DNA from 3 places in the Zymobacter palmae genome. Region 3 is predicted to be linked to each of the others. Evidence: predicted binding sites of a transcription regulator. Region 3 holds the regulator's gene; each other region holds the start of a gene.
The links. Region 3 encodes sigma-54, which starts transcription at its own class of promoters, with help from an activator protein. Its sites were predicted from a motif close to TGGCACNNNNNTTGCTNT; they were not measured.
Positions count from the first base shown of each region.

Region 1: glnA (glutamate--ammonia ligase) is a predicted target of sigma-54. The motif match lies at 1,572-1,589, and genes of this name have one in related genera.
Region 2: qhpR (AraC-like transcriptional regulator QhpR) is a predicted target of sigma-54. The motif match lies at 1,336-1,353, and genes of this name have one in related genera.

Region 1 is NZ_AP018933.1:3,005,040-3,008,187, forward strand. It holds gene ZBT109_RS13380 (lysine exporter LysO family protein) at 272-1,231, opposite strand; gene glnA (glutamate--ammonia ligase) at 1,708-3,114, shown strand.
Region 2 is NZ_AP018933.1:663,347-666,494, forward strand. It holds gene ZBT109_RS02955 (phosphotransferase enzyme family protein) at 184-1,224, shown strand; gene qhpR (AraC-like transcriptional regulator QhpR) at 1,396-2,466, shown strand; gene ZBT109_RS02970 (TlyA family RNA methyltransferase) at 2,950-3,148, opposite strand, start outside.
Region 3 is NZ_AP018933.1:2,341,863-2,345,010, forward strand. It holds gene lptB (LPS export ABC transporter ATP-binding protein) at 1-150, shown strand, start outside; gene ZBT109_RS10455 (hypothetical protein) at 247-474, opposite strand; gene ZBT109_RS10460 (RNA polymerase factor sigma-54) at 846-2,288, shown strand; gene hpf (ribosome hibernation-promoting factor, HPF/YfiA family) at 2,445-2,780, shown strand; gene rapZ (RNase adapter RapZ) at 3,049-3,148, shown strand, end outside.

The DNA.
Region 1 (3,148 bases), 660 kb from region 3:
GCCCCAAACGTACGGCCAGATCGACGGGCAAAGAAGATAAACGCCAAAGCGTGGCCCAGGAAAATAAAGCGAAGCACCCCAGCTTGAATACGCATCACCACACACCGGGTGAATAAGGTCCCGGGCCTCGCACAGAAAGGTAGCGAAAACATCACTACCTTCATAAAAACAAGAACGCGACCTTGATGGTCGCGTTCTTGTCTCTGCACGGTATGAAAAAGCAAAGGCGTCGATAAGCCAGAACCCCGGTACAAAACCGGGTGTGGATAACTCACACCACCGTCAGCGGAATCAAGAACGGCACGGCAAACGACAACAGGCTGCCGCTAACGAACGCTGCGGTCACGTCACGGCGATCGGGGTTATGGCGTTCGATCACGGGCAGCGTCACATCCATGCAGGTGGCAGCACAGGCACCGATCGCCATCTTTCCGCGCTGACGATGGCTCAAAAGCGGTATTAGGATAAGCGCCAGCGCTTCACGAAACATATCGGTGAGGAAGGCGATCGACCCCACAACGGGTTCACCCAAGCGGGAAAACAGGATGCCGGACAGCGAAGCCCAACCAAAACCCGAAGCCGCCCCTACTGTACCGCGCAGGGGCAGCGACAGCAGCGGTGCCACAATCAGTGCGCCCAGATAAGTCCCGACGAAGACGCACAGCGCAATCTTCAGTCCACGACGGTTGGCGATCAGCTCTTTGAAGCGCACATTGCTCATCGCTAACTGGAAACCGATAGCGCAGGTCATGACGTAAAGCAGCGCCGTTGCTGCGTGTTCATACGGCGCCTTAGGCAACCAGTGCGCCCACGCCAACACAAAGCCAACGGCCACCATGCCGATCATCTTCAATGGGGCCGCCAAATGATGCAGCAGACGGCCAGGAGGCGTCACAGCCTCTATGCCAGCGGTTGCCATCGTCGTCGGTGCCACCGGAAGCGGCGGGCGACCGCGCTGGGGCCAGTACATCACGCCCCAAATGACCGCCATGGCCCCAGCTGTAGTGGCTACCGCAATAGCCAGCGCGGTCAGCCCGACCCCCACTAACATGTCGAAGAAGCCGTCAATCTGACCGATCGAAATCCCCATGAACATCATCAGCACGTACATGCTGACGCTGGCAACAGTATCGATATGGGTACGCAGAAACGACCAGTTGAAGCGATAGAGACCAAAGCCGGCCAGCAGCGACACGCACAGTGGCAGCAAATTGGAAAGGGCGATACCCATGCAGCGAGATCCTTTGTACGGCAGGCTTCCGACCACCTAGCACGGTCGATGACCTGACGGCCTGTTGTTGTCGATTGGGCGGTTCATCATAACGGGCTTACCCTGCCAAGGACACCCACCTTAGCCCGCGATACGTTCTCTACGCTTTACCTTGCGCACCACAACGGTGCAATGCATATTACAGGAAGGTGCAAGGCACTTTGTTGGTGCATATCCATACCCATATGCGCCAGCCGAGTGCAATAAAGTGGCTAAAACAGCCATTTGTGCCTACAGATAACTCTGATGTTCCTTTGAAATGACGCTGTGCACCAGTATCGAGCCGACCAAGCACTATATTTGGCACGCTCCGTGCATTACTTAATGCGTCAATGCCGACCCGAAGGTCTGCGCCTGTCGTCATAACAGATAGTCACAGCAGATCTCGGCACCATCATCGCAAGCGTACCCGCAGCGGGAACTACTGGAGATCACACATGGCAGACAACACGCTGGCCCTCATCAAGGAACACGACATCAAGTGGGTCGACCTTCGCTTCACCGACACCAAAGGTAAGGAACAGCACGTTTCCATTCCGGCGCGCACTGTCGACGAAGAGTTCTTCGAAACCGGTCAGATGTTCGATGGCTCCTCCATCGGCGGCTGGAAAGGCATCAATGAATCCGACATGATTCTGATGCCGGAAGACGGCACTGCCTATGTGGATCCGTTCACCGAAGACCCGACACTGGTCCTGCGCTGCGACATCATTGAGCCAGCGACCATGCAGGGCTACGACCGTGACCCGCGCTCCATCGCCAAGCGCGCCGAAGCCTATCTGAAAAGCACAGGCCTGGGCGACACCGCATTCTTCGGCCCGGAACCAGAATTCTTCGTTTTCGATGAAGTGAAGTTCGGCAACGAAATGAACGGCTCTTTCTTCAAAATCAACTCTGAAGAAGGCGCATGGGCCACCAGCGAAAGCTTCGAAGGCGGCAACATGGGTCACCGCCCGCGCGTCAAAGGTGGCTACTTCCCGGTTCCCCCGGTCGACTCCTTCCATGATCTGCGTGCTGCCATGTGTAACACGCTGGAAGCCGTTGGTCAGGACGTCGAAGTGCACCACCACGAAGTGGCAAACGCTGGCCAGAACGAAATCGGTGTGAAATTCAACACGCTGGTTAAGAAAGCCGACGAAGTGCAGACCATGAAGTACGTGATCCACAACGTGGCCCACGCGTATGGCAAAACGGCTACGTTCATGCCGAAACCGATGGCAGGCGACAACGGCTCTGGCATGCACGTTCACCAGTCGTTCTGGAAAGACGGCAAAAACATGTTCGCGGGCGACGAATACGCAGGTCTGTCCGAAACGGCACTGTTCTACATCGGTGGCGTCATCAAGCACGCGCGTGCGCTGAACGCGTTCACTAACGCCTCCACCAACTCGTACAAACGACTGGTACCGGGTTTCGAAGCACCGGTCATGCTCGCCTACAGCGCGCGTAACCGCTCTGCATCACTGCGCATTCCGTACACGGCTAACCCGAAGGCGAAACGCGTCGAAACACGCTTCCCTGACCCGACAGCCAACCCGTACCTGGCGTTCTCTGCGCTGCTGATGGCCGGTCTGGACGGTATCCGTAACCGCATCCACCCGGGCGAAGCACTCGACAAGAACCTGTACGACCTGCCGCCGGAAGAAGCGAAACAGGTACCGACCGTTGCCTCCAGCCTCGAACAGGCACTGGAAGCACTCGACGCTGACCGTGCGTTCCTGACTGAAGGTGGTGTATTCAGCGACGATATGATCGACGCCTACATTGCCCTCAAGATGGAAGAGGTCAACGAAGTACGCATGGTACCGAGCCCCGTCGAATACTCGCTCTACTACAGCCTGTAAGGCCAGTAGCGCAACGGGACGACGTTCCTACAAG
Region 2 (3,148 bases), 1.3 Mb from region 3:
GCTATGCCTGACCACTGTTGTGAGGTCGCTATCGATCATGCCACCAGGACGAGACGGAAAACTTGACGTGGCCGCGCCTACCTGTGCGCGCTGCGGTCAACTTCGACAGAAAGGCAGAGAGGGTGTCGTCTGGCGTCAAGTGATGCACCGGCGAGGTCAAGCGCGAAAGGGAACGGGCGCGCCATGCTGAATGCCTCTTATCCGCTTGGAGTACGTTCGATGAGTACCGCTCAGTACGACACCCTTGACGATGCTGCGGTAGCGCAGTTGGCCCATTGCGCGCTGCAGCGCTACCCCTTTCTCAGAGATGGCGAGTTGCAGTTGATCTGCCGCTCGGAGAACGCGACGTTCTGCGTGCAGGCACGGGGACAGCGCTATGCGCTGCGCCTGCATCGTGGCCACTATCATCGCAAGGTGGCTATCGAAAGTGAGCTACTGTGGTTGGATGCGCTGCGTGAGGAAGGCATCTCGGTGCCCGAGGCGCTTTACGATGGTGAAGGCGAGCGAGTGCAAACGCTATCGTTGCCGGGTGGCGAGCAGCGGCATGCGGTGATCTTTCACTGGGTCGCAGGTGAAATGCCCACTCATGGCATCGACCCACGAGCCTTTGAGCCACTCGGGCAGATCACCGCACGGCTTCATCGTCACAGCCAGTGCTGGCAGAAACCCGCGGGATTCACGCGCATTCGCTGGGATCATGCCTCAATGATTGGCGCGGAAGGGCATTGGGGCCACTGGTGTGAGGCACCGGGATTGCGGCCGAGCGATCGGGCGCTGATGGATGAAGCGGTAGCGCGTATCGGTGTCGAAATGGCCGCGTTTGGAACGTCTCCGGCGCGCTATGGGCTGATACACGCCGACCTGCGGCTCACCAATTTGCTGCTGCATCAGGGGGAAACGCGCGTCATTGATTTCGACGATTGCGGCATGGGCTGGTATCTGCATGATCTGGCAGCGGCCATCAGCTTCGAAGAGCATCACCCTAATGCGCCAGCGTGGATCGAACACTGGCTGACCGGTTACGAGCGTGAGGCACACCTCGACGACGATGATCTGGCCGTTATTCCAGCACTGGTGATGCAGCGTCGTATCCAGATGACCGCGTGGGTAGCGTCGCATGCTCAGACCCAAATGGCGCAGAGCCTTGGCTCTGACTGGATGCACCATACCGTGCGGCTGTGCCGTCGTTATCTGGAAGAGCAGGTGTTGCCTGTGGGGAGCTAGCCACTATCGCCTTTTCGACCGCGAGTGGGAGTGGGAGTGGGAGTGGGAGTGGGAGTGGGAGTGGGAGTGGGAGTGGGAGTGGGAGTGGGAGTGGGAGTGGGAGTGGGAAGGTGGTACGCATCTTGCTTGGAGATCACCATCTCCGGTGATCGTTGTGCAAGAGAGGTGTCCATGGCAATGCCTTCGTTTCAGTCCGCGCTGGCCGGTGCCTTTGCTGGCGTACCCGCCGGGCACCGCGGTGTACTATCCGCTGCGGCTTCTGGGCTAGGCGACTTTATTGGTCACTGTGGCGGCGATATTGACCATATCTTCGGCATCAGTGGCATCGACCCCGAGCTGTTGGGCAGCCCTACGCTGAGTCTGGGGCTGGTCAATTATTGCCGAGTGATGGAGGAAGCCGCACGGTCATCGGGGGAGGATAACTTCGGGCTGTACTACGGCCGCCAGTTCAAACCCCAAGCGCTTGGATTGATCGGCTATATCGGTCTGTGTTCGCCGACGCTGGAACAGGCGCTGCGTAATGTGGTGAGTGCCTTTCCCTGTCATCAGCACGACACTCTGACGCGGTTGGTTGATCAAGGCGAATGCCTACGGCTCGACTATCAGGTGCATCACGGTGCCATTCTGGCTCGCCGGCAGGATGCCGAGCTGACGCTAGGCATGTTCCTCAACCTGATCCGCTATGTGCTGGGGCCGCAGTGGGCCGCACGTGAGGTGCAGTTCGAGCACCCTCGTCCGGAGGGCTGGCACGAGCACTGCAAGGTCTTCGACGCCCCTGTGTATTTTGAGCAGCCGTTCAATTCGCTGCTGATTCCCAAGCGCGATATTGGTCGAACGATGCCTGACAGCGATCCGCTCCTGCTCGCGGTGATGCAGGATGCAATCCGCCGACTTAATGACCGGACACCGCATCAAGGGATTGTCGATCAGGCGCGCAACCAGATTCATCTGCTGTTGGCGCAAGGGCCGCTGAGCCTTGAACGTGTGGCTGACAACATGGGTATTTCGCCGTGGTCGCTCCAGCGACGCCTGCGCGAAGAAGGGACCTGCTTCACCCAGATGATCGACACCGTACGGCGAGAACTGGCCGAGTACCTGCTTCCTCAGCGTCAGCTGCCACTGTCAGATATTGCACTGCAGCTGGGCTACTCGGAGCTGAGTGCTTTCTCGCGCGCCTTTCAGCGCTGGTATGGCACCAGCCCACGCACGTGGCGACAGACACTTCACTTAGCGCCGTGCTGAACATGGAGAGGGGAGGCGAACGCGAGAGCATTCGAGGCGTGTCAGTGTCCTAGGCAAGGCTAGGAGGATACGGCGGGGCGTTGCTGAGGTTTGATATATGCACTGTTAGAGGTGACGTCAGATTGATTTTTCGCTTTCTAAAATAGATGGCGCTTACCGTAATCTTGTCGCTTAAGCCTCATCAATGACATGAGTAGAGGGATTAAACACGCCCTAAGAACACTGCCCTGTAGGACTATCGAACCGAGTGTGCCGTGCCATCCCATCCTGTATAGGGGAATGATGGGCGCTATTGTTTTCGTTGATATCCATGCGCTGCCGCAGAGGAGATGCCTTGCGCGCTACTTATAGAAGAGGGGCTGTATGCGCTATCAGCATCAGAAAAGCTTGGGGCAGTGGGGAAATATAGCGAGCGTAATAGGCATGAGGAAGAGGGCAACAGAAGCTTGCCCTCTACCACAGACGTCATCGCGTATTGCTAGATCAGGCGCGCTTTATCGCATGTAGAATGAATTCGTGGTTGCCATCGCCGCCTTTGATGGGACTGTCATACCAGCACTGTACGTCTAGTCCAAGTGAGTGGCAGCAGTCGCGGATGCGCTGTTCCACATCGGCATACAGCGCGGGGTTGCGCACAAGCCCTTTGTCATTGATGGCATCGCGGGTCAGCTCAAATTGCGGC
Region 3 (3,148 bases):
ACCGATCACAACGTGCGTGAAACGCTGGATATCTGCAATAACGCCTACATCGTAGGTGATGGCAAGATCATTGCCGAAGGCGATGCCGATACCATCTTGGCCAACCAGCACGTCCGTGACGTGTATCTGGGCCACGAATTCCAGCTATAACCGCCCTTTTTTGTCAGACCATAAGCGCCACCGCCGATCGTCAAGTACGGTCGAGCGGTGGCGCTTATGCATATGGAGTGTACGATACGCTCTCGCTCAGCCTTCGGAAGGCAGCAGGCGGGGGCGCGCAAAGGTGACCAGCTCCGCAAACGTCGGCACCTTGCCATCATTAATCTCGTCATACTCCAGAGCGAAACGGCGCAGCTGCTTACGGTGTTCGTTGCTCAGTTCGACTTCACATGCGGTCAGCACGCGATCCAGCGCACTTTGATCGGACAGGTCGACGGGTTGCTGGGAACGTGGGTCATTACGGTCGATAGCCATACTGCACCTCCAGGGGTACTGTGGGCATTTTATTGAGTCAAGGAAGCCCCAAGCCAGATCGTGGTCGGGTTTCCACCTCACCTGTATCTTTGTGTACCCTCACGTATAAAAGGGCTTTGCCTAGGAATCAATCCCTGCTCGACCAATGCATCATGCCCTCCTGCTGTCACCCCGTTCCTTTTTGAAAGCCTTTCAGCCATCGTTCAGAATGGATATCCCGTTCTATCTGTCTGACGATCAAGGAGATCACCCGTTTTACCGGCAAGCTGGCATGTTTCTTGCCGGAATTTAAGAGAGGGGGCTTGCATCCGCAGCGCGAAGCGATATAGCGTAAGAATCGTATTGGTGATATCGCCCAGGTTGCTACAACAATGATGACACCCTCTCTGCAACTCAATATCGGCGCTCACCTCACGATGACGCCACAATTACAGCAGGCCATTCACCTGCTGCAGCTTTCGACACTCGACCTCCGCCGTGAGATTGAGTTAGCCGTAGAGCACAACCCCATGCTGATGCTCGTCGATACCTTCGACGACGCATACGAACTCGCACTCGAAGATGACTGGAGCGCTGCCGAGAATACGGACAGCGAAGAGTCGTTCGACGATGCGGGCATCGATGAAGAGCGTGAGGGCATGCTGGCCGAGGGGCTGATCAATCCCACGGCGCCGTCATCTGGCGGTACCGAAGGCCCCGATATCGAACGCAATGCACGTGAAGAAACGCTCAAAGACGTGCTGTACCGTCAGGCCTCGCTACTGCCACTCAACGATCAGCAGCAGCTCATTGCCGATGCGCTTATCGACGCCCTCGATGAACGCGGCTATCTGAGCCAGCCGCTGAACGAACTGCGCGATGGCCTCAATGCCCAGCTGCGCGAGCCGGTCAGCGATACCGACATGCACGCGGTGCTCAGCCAGCTGCAACAGCTTGAACCGACAGGCGTCTTCGCCCGCGATTTGTCCGAATGCCTGCTGCTACAGCTCAACACACTGCCCAGCGATACACCGCTGCTGCCACAGGCTCGGCGTTTAGTACGCCAGTTCCTAGAGATTCTGGCCGCGCACGACTTCAAACGGCTCAAGCGTCGGCTCACGCTGGACGATGAATCACTTGATGAGATCATCGCGATGATCCGACGGTTGGATCCAGCCCCGGGACGGCTCTACAGCAGCGAAACGGACAACTACGTCATTCCGGATCTGGTGCTGCGTCGACACCCGCGTCAGGGCGGTGAAGTCGAGCTAAATCCGCTCGCCCTGCCCCGCGTGTCGCTGCACGATGAGTACGTGCACCTGATCCGGCGCGGTGATCGCAGCGAAGGCAATCAGTTCCTGCGCCACCACTTACAGGAAGCACGCTGGCTGATGAAAAGCCTGAGCAGCCGCAACGACACCCTGCTCAAAGTCGGACGAGAAATCATCCGCCGCCAGCATGCGTTCTTGGACCATGGTGAAGAAGCCATGAAACCGCTGGTGCTGGCCGACATCGCGGAAGTGGTCGGGCTGCACGAGTCCACGGTCTCACGCGTGACAACGCAAAAGTACATCCACACCCCACGCGGGTTGTTTGAGCTGAAGCATTTCTTCTCGAGCCATGTGGGCCAGGCCGGCGATGCGCACTCCAGCACCGCTATCCGCGCCAAGCTGAAGAAGCTAATCGCACAGGAGCCGCCTCACAAGCCACTGTCGGATGCTCGGCTGGTGGCACTGCTTGCCGAGGATGACATCACGGTTGCACGACGCACAGTCGCGAAGTATCGTGAATCTATGGGTATTCCAGCGTCCAGTGAGCGCAAGCGGCTGGCGTGAGATGAGATAACAGCATGTGATCAAGCGGCACGGAACGTTCCGGCCAATTACGGATCACATTGGTATCAGGCTAGTGTTTGGCTACACTCAGAAAGTATGGGAACGTACAGGATGTACCTTCCCATGCGGTTCTCACACCCGAAGAAGGAGAGTGCCATGCAGGTCAACATCACAGGACATCACATCGAACTGACCTCTGCCCTGCGCGACTATGTCGAACAGAAGCTCGCTCGACTGGTACGCCATGACGCGCGCATCATCCAGACCCACGTGACGCTGTCCGTCGAGAAGGAACGCCAGACGGCAGCCTGCACCCTGAAAACCGCGGGTGCGGAGCTTCATAGCGAAGCCACGCTGAACGATATGTACGCGGCGATCGACGCCATGGCTGACAAGCTGGACCGCCAGCTGCTCAAACAGAAAGACAAGCAGCAGCTTCACTCTCATGAACGCGCCGCCAGCGTAGCCCCCGCTGACGAACTGGACGCCTAATCGGTTTTAGAGCGCTCTGCGCCGACCCTTCTTGCAAAAAAGGCATGCTCCGGCATGCCTTTTTCATTTCCCTGACACAGACCAATACCCGCGTAAAATGGCGGCCTTTGACGTTCGATCATGCTACCCTGTCAGGGCTTCTTCATCCGGGGCGGAACCCGCCGATATGTGCTATTTCCGCAACTAAAACAGAGGCCGCATGGCCTGCCGTTTCAGTCCGGGTGGTACCTTCATTTTCCTTATGGCTGTTGCCGGGAGCTACCTCATGATGAAGCTGATCATCATCAGTGGTCGATCAGGATCGGGAAAATCCATTGCGCTACAGGCACTGGAAGATATCGGCTACTACGCGATCGACAACCTGCCAG